DNA from 3 places in the Pseudokineococcus lusitanus genome. Region 1 is predicted to be linked to each of the others. Evidence: riboswitches for the same ligand, from Rfam matches in the RefSeq annotation. Region 1 holds a riboswitch; each other region holds the start of a gene.
The links. Region 1 has a riboswitch for S-adenosylmethionine ahead of metX (homoserine O-acetyltransferase MetX). Riboswitches for the same ligand answer to the same signal wherever they lie in the genome.

Region 1 (4,267 bases):
CGAGCAGCTCACCGCCCTCCCGCGGCTCGTCACCGCCGTGGTGCGCGGCCGCTACACCGGCACGACGACGAGCCGGCTCGCGCTCATGGCGCTCGCCGTCGGCTACGTCGTCTCGCCCGTCGACCTCGTCCCCGAGGCGGTCTTCCTCCTCGCGGGCCTCGTCGACGACGCGCTCGTCCTCACGTGGCTCGCCGGCGCGGTCGTCGACGAGACCACCGCCTTCCTGCGCTGGGAGAAGGCGGGCCGCCCCGCCGCCGACGGCCCCGAGGGCGCCGGCACGGACCGCGCCGCCGAGCCCGGTCGCGAGACCGTCCAGGGCAGCGTCGTCGTCTGACCTCCCGCCCGCCGCCGGGGGCGACGTCCTGTGGACGGCGCCCTCGACGGCGCCCCGGTGCGCGCCGGGCCCCCGCCCGGGACCCCCCCTGTGGAGGGCGTCCCCGCGCCGACGTCCGGCGCCCCACGCTCGCCGTCATGACGACCTCACCCGCCCCCCGCCGCGACGACACGACCACCTCGCGCCGTCGCCGCGGCCGCCCGTGCCCCACCGCCGCCGAGGGGGCGAGGAGCCGGCCGCGGACGGCGCCCCTCCTGCCCCCGCAGGTGCGCGCCCCCGAGGTGCTCCGCGTGGGCGACCCGCGCGACCTCGTGGCCCTCGTGCCGCACCAGCTGGGCTTCGTCCCGGCGCGCAGCCTCGTCCTCGTGAGCCTGCGGGGACCCCGCCGGCGCGTGGGCCTCGTCTCGCGGGTCGACCTGCCCGCCCTCGCCGACCGGGAGCGGGCGCTGCTGGCGCTCCGGCAGGTGCCCGCCGACCTCGTCGACCTGCTGGGGCGCCTCGTGGACCACGCGGTCGACCTCGCCGTGCGCGACGGCGCGTCCGCCGTCGTCGCGGTCGTCTACGACGACGCCGTGCCCGCCGACCTGCTGGGCGGCGGCCACCCCGGGGGCCCGGACCCGCGGGACCTGTCGCTCGCGGGCCTCGTCGACGTCCTCGTCGCCGGGGCCTGCGTCGGCCGCGGCCTGCGGCTCGGCGACGCGTGGTGGGTCGACGGGGACCGCCTGCGCCGCCTCGGCTGCCGGGACGCGTGCTGCCCGCCGGAGGGAGAGCCCCTCGCCGCCCTCGACGGCAGCCTCGCCGCCGTCGAGATGGTCGCCCGTGGGTCCGCGCCGCTGCGGTCGCGGGACGCCCTGCTCGACGACCTGCGGCCCGCGGCCGCCGACGCGCGCGAGGAGGCGGTCCGGGCCGCCGCGACGGCCCGGCGCCGCACGCGCCGCGCCGAGGGCGACCCGGCCCGCGCCGCCCGGCTCCGCGCGGACGCGCTGGCGTCCTTCCGCGGTGCCGTCGAGGTCGAGCGGCTGGCCGCTCCGCCCGGCGGGGACGCGCCCGGCCGTCGCGGGCCGGCGGAGGACCTCCACGACCCCGTGCTGCTCGGCCGGGTCGGCGCGGCCCTGGCCGACCCGTGGGTGCGCGACGCCGTCCTCGTCAGCTGCCTCGCGGGGGCGGGCGACGTGCCGGAGCGGGTGGCGGCCGAGGGCCCCGACGAGCGCGCGGAGGCGCTGCTCGAGGCGGTCGTCGGCCGGCCGGCGGGCGCCGCGGTCCCGGACCCGGCGCTCGTGGCCGCCGCGGAGGGGGTGCTCGCGGCCGTCGTGCGGCACCTGCCCGACCGGGTGGGCGCCCACGCCCTCGGGGCGCTCGCGTGGACGGCGTGGTGGTCCGGCGACGGCGCCCGCGCGGTCGCCTGCGCCGAGCGCGCGCTCGAGGTCCGGCCCGCCGTGCCGATGGCGCGGCTCGTCCTCGACCTCGTCGACGCGGGGGCGGTCCCCGCCTGGGTGCGGGCCCGCCGGCAGGACGACGAGGAGGCGCCCGCGGGCTGACCCGGCGCGGGGCCTGCGGGCCCCGGGGCGCCGCCCGACGGCCGGACGGGCGGTGCGGTCGCGGCGGGGCCCTTGCTACCGTCCGCGCCAGGTCAAGAGTCCCAGCGCGGAGCCCCGGCTCGCTGGGCGGCAACCCTCCTCCGCGGTGGGGTGCCCCGGGTGATGACCGGGCCCGCCGGCATGCGGCGGGCAAGCGCGGGCCGCCCGTCGGCCCCTGGGACCCCCGGAGGCCGTCGTGGGCAGCACCCGCACCGAGGAGCGCACCGTCCCGCCCCCGCCGGCGGTGCCCCCGCCGGCCGTGGGCGCGCAGGGCTCGCCGGCGGACGGCCCGGTCGTCGTGCCGCCGGTCCCGGCGTCCCGGGCCGCCCGTCCCGCGCCGCCCGCCTCGGGCGCGTGGCGCCCCGGCGACCCGGTCGGCTCCCGCCGCTTCGCGCGGGTCGGCGCCGTCGCGCTGGAGGGCGGAGACGTGCTCCCCGACGTCGTCGTGGCCTACGAGACGTGGGGCGAGATGGCCGACGACCGGTCGAACGTCGTCCTCGTCTGCCACGCGCTGACGGGGGACAGCCACGTCGCGGGGCCCGCCGGGCCCGGTCACCCCACCCCGGGCTGGTGGGACGAGCTCGTCGGCCCGGGCCGGGCCCTCGACACCGACCGCTGGTGCGTCGTGGCGGCCAACGTCCTCGGCGGCTGCCAGGGCACGACCGGTCCGTCGTCGCCCGCGCCCGACGGCCGGCCGTGGGGGAGCCGGTTCCCGGCCGTCTCCGTCCGCGACCAGGTCGCCGTCGAGGCGGCGCTCGCCGACGCGCTGGGCGTGCCGGCGTGGGCGCTCGTCGTCGGCGGGTCGATGGGGGGCATGCGCGCCCTCGAGTGGGGCGTCACGCACCCCGGCCGGGTCCGCCGGCTGCTCGTGCTGGCCGCCTGCGCGGCGAGCGGCGCCGACCAGATCGCCTGGGCCGCGGCCCAGCTGGCCGCCGTCGAGGGCGACCCGGGCTACGCCGGGGGCGACTACCACGACGCGCCCGACGGCGCGGGGCCCCACACGGGCCTCGGCGTCGCCCGCCGCGTCGCGCACGCCACGTACCGCGCGGCGCCCGAGCTCGAGGCCCGCTTCGGGCGGACGGCGCAGCCGGGGGAGGACCCCGCCCGGGGCGGCCGCTACGCGGTCGAGTCCTACCTCGACCACCACGCCGACAAGCTCGTGCGGCGCTTCGACGCGGGCTCGTACGTCGCCCTCACCCGGGCGATGAACGGCCACGACGTCGGCCGGGGCCGCGGCGGGACCGGCGCCGCGCTGGCCGCGGTCACCGCCACGACGGCGGTCGTGGCCATCTCCTCGGACCGGCTCTACCCGGTGGCGCTCGGCGAGGAGCTCGTGGCGGGCCTGCCCGGCACGCCCGCCCTCCACGTCGTCGACTCGCCCGCGGGCCACGACGGCTTCCTCACCGAGCACGCGGCGGTCGCGGCCGTCGTGCGCGACCTGCTCGGCCGTCCCGGGGGGCCCGTCGACGGCTGAGCGGCCCGGCGGTCAGGCGGGCGGGGCGGACGTGGACCGCTCGACCCACGCCCGCAGGCCGGCCCACGTGCCGACGAGCCCGGGGTGCAGCGGCAGGGCGCCGACGTCGTCGAGGGCGACCCAGCGGACGTCGTCGGACTCCGCCGTGGCCGCGTGCGGCGCCTGCGGCGGGGCGCCGCGGCGACGGCGGCCCAGGACGACCGTGTAGCGCCAGACGCCGAGGTCCGCGGTGACGCGCCGGCCGAGGACCTCGACGGCGGCCGGGTCGAGCCCGGTCTCCTCGTGGGCCTCGCGCAGCGCGCCGGCGTCGGCGTCCTCGTGGCTGTCGACGGCGCCGCCGGGCAGCCCCCACGTGCCGCCGAGGTGGGTCCACCCGGCGCGCAGCTGCAGCAGGACCCGGGAGCCCGCCGGCCCCTCGGCGCCGTCGTCGCCCGAGCCGTCGTTGACGAGCAGGAGCCCGGCGGCGCCGTGGCGGCCCCAGCGCCGCACCCCGCCCGCGGCGGTCACCCACCCGTCGCCGTCGCCCACGGCCCCACGCTACGCACGGCGGCCGACGGGGTGTCGGGTAGCCTCCGCGGCGCGCCCGGGGGCGCCCCGCCGGACCTCCGGACGGGCCGTCGAGGAGGGGGCACCCATGACCGTGGTCGTCGGGTACGTGCCGACCCGCGAGGGGCGCGCCGCCCTCGCCGCAGGGCTCGCGGAGGCCGCGCGCCGGCGCTCCCGCGTCGTCGTCGTCGACAACCGGCGGGCCGACCCGGACGACCCGGACCCGGTCGCCACGAGCACCCGCGCCCTCGAGGAGCTGCGGCCCGAGGTCGAGGCCGCGCTCGGCGCTGACGCCCCCGCCCACGAGCTGCGCGCCCTCACGCCCGGGGCCGAGCC
Region 2 (4,267 bases), on a different contig from region 1:
TGCTCGAGCAGCTGGATGCGCTCGTCGTCCTCGTCGCCCGTCCGGACGACGACGAGGTTCGCGTTGGGGTTGCCCTCGGCGGCCTCGAGGGCCAGGGCGTCGTCGGCGGGGGAGAGGTCGGCGTCGATGGCGTAGTTGCCGTTGACGACGGCGATGTCGACGTCCTGGAGCGAGCGCGGGACCTGCGCGGCCTCGACCTCGGTGATGTCGAGGTCGCGGCCCCCCTCCTGCACGTCGAGGGCGGTCGGCGCGTCCTCGCCCGTGTCGGCGAGGACGACGAGGCCCTCGGCCTCGAGCAGCCGCAGCGCGCGGGCGGCGTTCGTCGGGTCGTTGGGGATGGCGACGGTCGCGCCCGACGGGACGTCGTCGATGCTCCCGAGGCTCTGCGAGTAGATGCCGAGGGGCTCGACGTGGACGGGCTCGAGCGCGGCGAAGTCGTAGCCGGCCGTGCGCTCCTGCTCCTCGAGGTACGGGATGGTCTGGAAGTAGTTGGCGTCCAGCGAGCCGTCCTCGAGGGCCACGTTGGGCTGCACGTAGTCGGTGAACTCGACGACCTCGAGGTCGAGCCCGGCGTCCTCGGCCAGCTCGTCCTGCACGAAGCGGAGGATCTCCGCGTGGGGCACCGGCGAGGCGCCCACGCGCAGCGGCTCGTCGGCCGCGCTCAGCTCGGCCTCCCCGCCGCCGCAGGCGGACAGCGAGAGGGCGAGCGCGGCGGCCGCGCCGAGGGCGACGGCGGTGCGGGGGCGGCGGGTGGTGGGCACGGGGGACCTCCGGGTCGGTGGGCGAGGGCGTGCGGGAGCCCTGGTCGGGCGGGACGGGGGACGACGGGACGGCCCGCGGCGGGCGGGTCGGTGGTGCGGGTGGGCGCCGGGCGCCCGGGGGGCGTCGTCAGCGGTGCGCGAGGCGGCGGGCGAGGGCCTCGCCGCCCTGCTGGAGCACCTGGACGACGACGAGCAGGAGGGCGACGGTCACGAGCGTGATGTCCGTCCGGAACTGCTGGTAGCCGTAGCGGATGGCGAAGTCGCCGAGCCCGCCGCCGCCCACCGCGCCGGCCATCGCCGAGTAGCTGACGAGCGCCACGACGGTGACGGTGCAGCTGGCCACGACCGACGGCAGCGCCTCCGGCAGGAGGACGGTGCGGACGACGTCCCGCCGCCGCGCGCCCATGGAGAGGGCGGCGGCCACCTTGCCGGGGGCCACCTCGCGCAACGACGTCTCGACGAGCCGCGCGAGGAAGGGCACGGCGCCGATGGTCAGCGGCACGACGGCGGCCCAGGAGCCGATCGTCGTCCCGACGAGGAGCCGGGTCACCGGGGCCACGGCGACGAGCAGGATGATGAAGGGCAGCGAGCGGCCGAGGTCGACGAGCAGGCCGAGCAGCCGGTGCGCGAGCGGGTGCGGCGCGAGACCGCCCGGCGAGACGACGAGCAGCAGGACGCCGAGGGGGATCCCGCCGAGGACGGCGAGGACGGTCGCCGTGGCGACCATCGTCAGCGTCTCGCGGGTGGCCTCGGCCAGCTGCGGGGCGAGGGAGAGCAGCTCGCTCACGCCGCCACCTCCAGGAGGACGCCGCGGGCGCGCAAGGCGTCCGTGGCGCCGCCCAGCCGGGCGGCGTGCTCGGCGGCCCCGCCGGCGACCTCGAGGAGGAGGTGCCCGGCCCGGCGACCGCCGAGGGTCTCGACCCGGCCGCCGACGACCGAGACGTCGAGCCCGTGCTCGCGCACGAGCGACGTCATCACCGCCTCGCCGGGTCCGCCGCCGCCGTCGGGCCCGGCCTGCCCGTCCCAGCCGTCGGTGACGACGAGCTGGAGCAGCGCGCTGCCGGGCCGCACCGGGGGCCGGGCGGGCGCCGGCAGCAGGCGGGTGGCCAGGGGCGAGCCGGGGCGGGCGGCGACGTCGGCCAGCCGGCCCTCGTCGACGACCCGGCCGTGCTCGAGCAGGACCGCGCTGTCGCAGGCGGCCCGGACGACGTCCATCTCGTGCGTGACGACGACGACCGTGAGGCCCAGCTCGTCGCGGAGCTCCCGGACGAGCGCGAGGACGCCGGCCGTGGAGCCGGGGTCGAGGGCGGAGGTGGCCTCGTCGCACAGCAGGACCGACGGGCGGGCGGCGAGGGCGCGGGCGATGGCGACGCGCTGCTGCTGGCCGCCGCTCAGCTGGGACGGCCGGGAGGCCTTCTTGTCGGCGAGGCCGACGCGCTCGAGCAGCTCCGCGGCGCGGGTCTCGCGCTCGCGCCGGCCGACGCCCGCGAGCTCCAGCGGCAGCGCGACGTTGCCGAGCGCGGTCCGCGAGCCGAGGAGGTCGAAGTGCTGGAAGACCATGCCGATGCTGCGGCGGGCCGTGCGCAGCCGGCCGGCGTCGAGCGCGGTGAGGTCCTGCCCGTCGACGACGACGCGGCCGGCGTCCGGGCGCTCGAGGAGGTTGACGCAGCGGGCGAGGGTGCTCTTGCCGGAGCCGCTGGGGCCGACGACGCCGACGACGTCGCCCGCCGGGACGGAGATGCTCACGCCGTCGAGCGCGCGGACCTCGCCCGTGCGGACCGGCGCGTCGTCCTCGACGACGACGTCCACGTCCGAGGTCCGCCGCGCGACGAGCTGCCGCAGGCCGCCCCGGCGCCGGGGCGCCGCGTAGGTCTTGACGAGGCCGGACAGCTCGATCACGGGCGGTGCGCTCCTGGCAGCAGGCGCGACGGCACCGGCCGCCGCGCACGCGGAGACGAGGCCCGGTCGGGCCACGCTTGCGGACGCGCCGTCGTGGGGCGTCCACCTGGTCCTCACCCGGAGCACCCCGCCGTGGCGGAGGGTTGCTGACCAGCGAGCCGGGGCTTCGCGCTGGTTCTCGTGACCTGGACGGGACGGTAGGCAGCGTCCGGCGTCGCTGTCAAAACCGCTCGGGACGGTGGGTATTGGGAGCCCGGGGCCACCGTGGCGACGGGTCACGACGAGGCCGACGCGGTGGTGCCGGCGTCAGAAGGGCGGCGGGTCGTCGTCGGTCGGCGGGGCCGGCGACGCGGGCGGTTCGCGGTGGTGGGCGGTCGCGGTGACGGCAGCGCTGATGAGCAGGGCGGCGCCGGGCCAGGCCATGTCGACGGTCGGGTACGAGCAGTCGAGGGGATCGCCGAGGTCGCCCCAGCCGGTGGGCAGGGGCGTGCCGTCGTCGTCGCGGCTGGTGATGGGTCGGGGGAGGAAGGGTGGTGCGGGGTCGTCGTGGACGAGGCCGAGGGGTGAGGTCCAGCGGGTGCCGAGGCCGTGCGGGTCGTCGGGGTCGTCGGTGATGGCCTCGACCTGCCAGCCGTAGTGGGTGCGGCACTGGTGGTGCTTGCGGCAGCGGGGGCGGAGGTTGCACTCGCAGGTCGGGCCACCGGCGCCGTGGGGTACCTGGTGGTCGAGGTCGCAGCGGACCGAGGGCTGGGTGCAGCCGGGGTGGGTGCACTCGGGCAGCGCGGTCCGGACGTAGCGGGACTGCTCGGCGGTGGGGACGTAGTCGGTGGGCAGGCCAGCGAGAGGGCAGGTCGACGAGGACGGCGTCGCTGCGTCGGACGCATCAGCTCCTGTCCGGGCCCAGGGAGGCGTGGTGGTGCCGGGCGTGGTGGTGCCGGGCGTGGTGGTGCCGGGCGTGGTGGTGCCGGGCGTGACCTTGTCGGTAAGGCCGGGGGGTGCCGGCTCCGTGGTCGTCGTCGGCGGGGGCACGGCTGTCGCTGTGGTCCGCTGGTCGCCCGGTGGGTCGGGCACCGCGTCGAGGCCGGCGTCCGGTGCAGGGGAGGGCGGAGGAGCCGTGGTGGGCGTCACCACCGCCGGGACGGTCGTCGCGCCGGTGGTGAGCCCAGGCGTCGTCGTGCGGGTCCCGGCGGCTGGGAGGTGGTGGAGGTGTCCGTCGACGCCAAGCACTTTCCCGGTGAAGAAGTCGGTGAGGACCCGGCGGAAGGGGTGGCCGGCGGCGAGGAGCTCGCGGGCGATGTCGGCCGGGACCGCGCCGTGGCCGGCGAGCCACGCGGTCTCGTCGTCGAGGCCGAGCAGCGTCGGGAGCGAGACGTTGAGGGACGGGCCGTGGCACTGCCCGGTGTGGGCACGGCCGTCCTTCCGTGGGCCGGCACCGGTGTCGGTGACCAGGCCGACGAGGGCGTCGAAGCGGCGGGCGTCGACGCCGCGGCGGTCGGGCAGCCCGGTGGTGTCGGTGGTGACGGGGTCCAGTCCGGCGGCGACCGCGGCGTGCGGGTCCGCGCTCGCGTTGGGGCCGGTGCGGGTGCGCGCCCACGTGTCGAGGCGGT
Region 3 (4,267 bases), on a different contig from region 1:
CCAGCGCCTGCTCCCGCTCGTCCGGGTCGAGCCCGGCCAGGACCCCGACGAGCAGCTCGGCCAGCCCGTGCACGGCCGCCCACGCGGCGAGGTCCGCCCCCGCGCGCCCCCGCACGCCGAGCCCGCCGGCGGCGTCGAGCTCGTCGAGCCGGTCCTGCAGCATCGACCAGGGGTCCGGCCCGCCCACGCAGCCCGGCGGGCCGCCCGTGGTCGGCGGCCCGTTGAAGACGACGTGGAAGAGCCCCGGCTCGGCGACGGCGTACTCGACGTACCCGCGCCCGACAGCGACGAGGCGCGCCCGCGCCAGGGCCACGGCGTCACCGGACGCCGGCACCGCCGCCAGCCGCTCCGCCATCGCGACGCCCATCGCGCCGCGCGCGTGCTCGGCGACCGTCGCCAGCAGCTCGGCCTTCCCCGCGAAGTGGCGGTAGGCCGCGTTGGGGCTGACGCCGACCTCGCGTGCCACCTCGCGCACCGACAGCCCGGTGGGCCCTGCGGCGCGGACCGCCGTCGAGGCCGCCGCCACGAGGGCGTTCCGCAGGTCGCCGTGGTGGTAGGTCGCGCGCTCCAGGGCCCCTCCCGACGTCGGGCGGCGCGACCCCGCGCCACATGTGGACAGCGTCCACACCGTAGTCCTATGTTGACGGCGTCCACATCGACGCCGACGACCTCGGCCGGTCAGCACCACCGCAGGGGGAGCCATGGGCACCACGGTCCACGCAGGACGCCGCACCGCCGACCTCGACGGGCAGGACGTCGTCGTCTTCGTCATCGGCATGCGCATCAACCGGCTCCGCAGCCCGCGGCAGTGGCTGCCGGTCTTCCGGGCGATGCCGCTCATGCTCGCCGAGCTGGGCCGCCCCGAGCTGGGCCTGCTCCACGCCCGCACCTACTGGTCCGGGCGCACCTTCATGCTCCTGCAGTACTGGCGCAGCTGGGACCTGCTGCAGGCCTACGCCTCTGCGGGTGACGCCGAGCACCTCCCCGCCTGGCGCGCCTTCAACCAGCAGGCCCGCCGCGGCGGCGACGCGGCCGGCATCTTCCACGAGACCTACCTCGTCGGCCCGGGCCGTGCGGAGTCCGTCTACGTCTCGATGCCCGACCACGGGCTCGCCGCGGCGACCCGCTCGGCCCCCGTCCCGCCGCGCCGCCAGCGGGCCGCGGAGCGGATGCGCGGCGTCGACGCCTGAGCCGGGCAGGTGGCTGCACGAGGACGCGCTCTACCGCGTCGTCGTGCAGCCACCTCGACCTCAGACCGCGGAGAACCCGCGCTCGAGGTCCGCCCGGATGTCGTCGAGGTGCTCCAGCCCCACGGACAGCCGCACGAGCCCCGGCGTCACGCCCGCCTTGACCTGGTCCTCGGGCGCCAGCTGGCTGTGCGTCGTCGACGCCGGGTGGATGACGAGGCTGCGCACGTCCCCGATGTTGGCCACGTGGCTGTGGAGCGTCAGCGCGTCGACGAAGCGTCGCCCCGCCTCCAGGCCCCCGCGCAGCTCGAAGGCGAGGACGCCGCCGGCGCCCCGCGGCGCGTACTTCTGCTGCCGCGCGTGCCACGGGCTGGACGGCAGGCCCGCGTACTGGACCCGCTCGACCTCCGGCCGCTGCTCCAGCCACTCGGCGACCGCCTGCGCATTGGCCACGTGCCGCTCCACCCGCAGGCTCAGCGTCTCGATGCCCTGCCCGAGGAGGAAGGCGTTGAACGGCGAGATCGCCGGCCCGAGGTCGCGCAGCAGCTGCACCCTCATCTTGAGGATGTATGCGAGGTTCGCGCCCAGCGCGCTGCCGACGCCGAGGTCCCGCGCGTAGACGAGCCCGTGGTAGCTCTCGTCCGGCTGGTTGAAGCCCGGGAAGCGGTCCGGGTGCTGCGCGTAGTCGAAGGTCCCGCCGTCGACGACGACCCCGCCGATCGCCGTCCCGTGGCCGCCGAGGTACTTCGTCGCCGAGTGCACGACGACGTCCGCGCCCCACTCCAGCGGCCGCAGGAGGTACGGCGTCGCCACCGTCGCGTCGACGACGAGCGGCACGCCCACCTCGTGAGCGACGCCGGCCACGCCCTCGACGTCGAGGACGTCGCCGCGCGGGTTGGGGATGGCCTCCCCGTAGAAGACCTTCGTGTTGGGGCGCACCGCGGCGCGCCAGGAGTCAAGGTCGTCGGGGTCCTCGACGAACGTCGTCGTGACGCCGAGCTTGGGCAGCGTGTAGCGGAGCAGGTTGACCGTGCCGCCGTAGAGGCTGGGGCTCGCGACGACGTGGTCTCCCGCCTCGGCGACGTTGAGGATCGCCAGCGTCTCCGCCGACTGCCCCGACGCGACGAGCAGCGCGCCGACGCCGCCGTCGAGGTCGGCGATGCGCTTCTCGACGGCGTCCGTCGTCGGGTTGGTGATGCGCGTGTAGATGTTGCCGAGCTCGGCCAGCGCGAAGAGGTTCGCCGCCTGCTCGGTGTCGCGGAAGGCGAAGGACGTCGTCTGGTGGATAAGCAGCGCCCGCGAGCCGGTGCTCGGGTCGGGCGCGGCGCCGGCGTGGATCTGGCGGGTCTCGAAGGACCAGGCGGCGGGCGCCTCGTCGGCGACGCCGTGCGTCACCGGCTCCTCGTCGAGGCCGGTCGACGGCGTGGGGTGGTCGGCGGGAGGGGTGGTGGGCACAGGGGTCTCCTCGGCGAGGGGCTCGTGCGAGCCCGCGCTTGCCGCGCCCGGACGGGTGGCGGCCCGGTCTTCACCCGGGGCACCCCGCCGCAGGAGGAGGGTTGCCGGCCAGCGAGCCGGGGCTTGTCGCTGGCGCTCTTGACCTGCCTCGACCCTAGGAGCGTCCGTCCGTCGAGCGGGACCCGTGTCTCACGGACCGGTCAGCGCGCCGCGCACCACCGGTCGAGCTCGTCCACGGGCAGCGGCCGTGCGTAGTGGTAGCCCTGCGCCATGTCGCAGTCGAGGTCCTCGAGGGCGCGGCGCTGGTCCGGCGTCTCGACGCCCTCCGCGACGGCCCGCAGCCCGAGGGAGTGCGCGAGGTGGACGCACGTGGCGACGATGGCCGCGTCACCGCGGCTCTCGGTGAGCCCCGCGACGAAGGACCGGTCGATCTTCAGCTCGTCGAGCGGGAACCGCTGGAGGTACGTGAGGCTCGCGTAACCGGTGCCGAAGTCGTCGACCGCGAGGGTGACGCCGAGCGCCTTGAGCGCCCGCAGCGTCGCGGCGGCCGCGTCCGGGTCCTCCATGAGCGCCGTCTCGGTCACCTCGAGCGTGAGCAGCGCCGGGTCGAGCCCGTGCCGGTCCAGCACCTCGGCGACGAGCGGCACGAGGTCCGGGTCGCCGAGCTGGCGCGTCGAGAGGTTGACGGCGATCTCCGTCGTCGGGCCGCCTCCCGCCGTCCGCGCCCACGCCGCCCCCTGGGCCACGGCGGAGTCCAGCACCCACGCCCCGAGGCGGCGCACGAGGCCCGACTCCTCGGCGACGTCGATGAAGTCGCCGGGCTGGAGCAGCCCGCGCTCGGGGTGCTGCCACCGCACGAGCGCCTCGACGCCGGCCACACGGTCGCCCCGCAGGTCCATGCGGGGCTGGTAGTGCACGCGCAGCTCGCCCTCGGCGATGCCGCGGCGCAGCTCGCCGATGAGCCGGAGACGTCCGACGGCCGGGTCGACGACGTCCGGGTCGTGCAGCTCGACACGGGCGCGGCCGCGTGCCTTCGCCCGGTGCATCGCGACGTCGGCGTGGTGGAGCAGCCGCTCCGGCGTCTCGTCGGGCGTGGCCCGGACGACCCCGACGCTCGCCGTGACGACGATCTCGACGTCCTGCAGGAGCACGGGCGCCGTGACGACGTCGAGCACCCGCTCGGCCACCGCCCGCGCGGCGCCGTCGTCCCCGACGTCGGCCACGACGACGAACTCGTCGCCGGACAGGCGCGCGACGACGCCGTCCGCGCGGACGGTCGCGGTGAGGCGCTGCGCGACGACGCGGAGCAGCTCGTCGCCGGCCTCCCGACCGAGGCTGTCGTTGACCGCCTTGAAGTGGTCGAGGCCGACGAAGAGCAGCGCCGTCCCGGCGGACGCCGGCCGGCCGCCCTCCGGCGCACCGGCGAGTCGGGCCAGCAGGCCGGCGCGGTTGGGCAGGCCCGTGAGGTCGTCCCGCAGCGCCCGCTGCCGCATCTCCTCCTCGACGGCGACCCGCTGCCGCTCGGCTTCCTGGGCACGGCGCAGCGCGTCGACGAGGTCACGCTCGTGCCGGCGCCGCTCGTGGGCGGCGAGGACGATGACGCGGATCTCGGCCGGCACCCCGTC

Region 2: it holds a riboswitch for S-adenosylmethionine, as region 1 does, so the genes downstream of both, EDC03_RS07170 (methionine ABC transporter ATP-binding protein) here and metX (homoserine O-acetyltransferase MetX) in region 1, are expected to answer to the same signal.
Region 3: it holds a riboswitch for S-adenosylmethionine, as region 1 does, so the genes downstream of both, EDC03_RS05645 (bifunctional o-acetylhomoserine/o-acetylserine sulfhydrylase) here and metX (homoserine O-acetyltransferase MetX) in region 1, are expected to answer to the same signal.

What each region holds. Positions count from the first base shown of each region.
Region 1 is NZ_RJKN01000011.1:20,544-24,810, forward strand. Features, by position in the region: gene EDC03_RS16380 (YkvA family protein) at 1-334, shown strand, start outside; gene EDC03_RS16385 (DUF4192 domain-containing protein) at 472-1,872, shown strand; SAM riboswitch class IV at 1,963-2,074, shown strand; gene metX (homoserine O-acetyltransferase MetX) at 2,210-3,385, shown strand; gene EDC03_RS16395 (NUDIX domain-containing protein) at 3,398-3,913, opposite strand; gene EDC03_RS16400 (universal stress protein) at 4,020-4,267, shown strand, end outside.
Region 2 is NZ_RJKN01000003.1:268,239-272,505, reverse strand. Features, by position in the region: gene EDC03_RS07180 (MetQ/NlpA family ABC transporter substrate-binding protein) at 1-761, opposite strand, end outside; gene EDC03_RS07175 (methionine ABC transporter permease) at 889-1,488, opposite strand; gene EDC03_RS07170 (methionine ABC transporter ATP-binding protein) at 1,545-2,660, opposite strand; SAM riboswitch class IV at 2,729-2,846, opposite strand; gene EDC03_RS07165 (HNH endonuclease signature motif containing protein) at 2,967-4,267, opposite strand, start outside.
Region 3 is NZ_RJKN01000002.1:520,847-525,113, forward strand. Features, by position in the region: gene EDC03_RS05635 (TetR/AcrR family transcriptional regulator) at 1-703, opposite strand, end outside; gene EDC03_RS05640 (DUF4188 domain-containing protein) at 702-1,190, shown strand; gene EDC03_RS05645 (bifunctional o-acetylhomoserine/o-acetylserine sulfhydrylase) at 1,251-2,582, opposite strand; SAM riboswitch class IV at 2,672-2,786, opposite strand; gene EDC03_RS05650 (sensor domain-containing protein) at 2,843-4,267, opposite strand, start outside.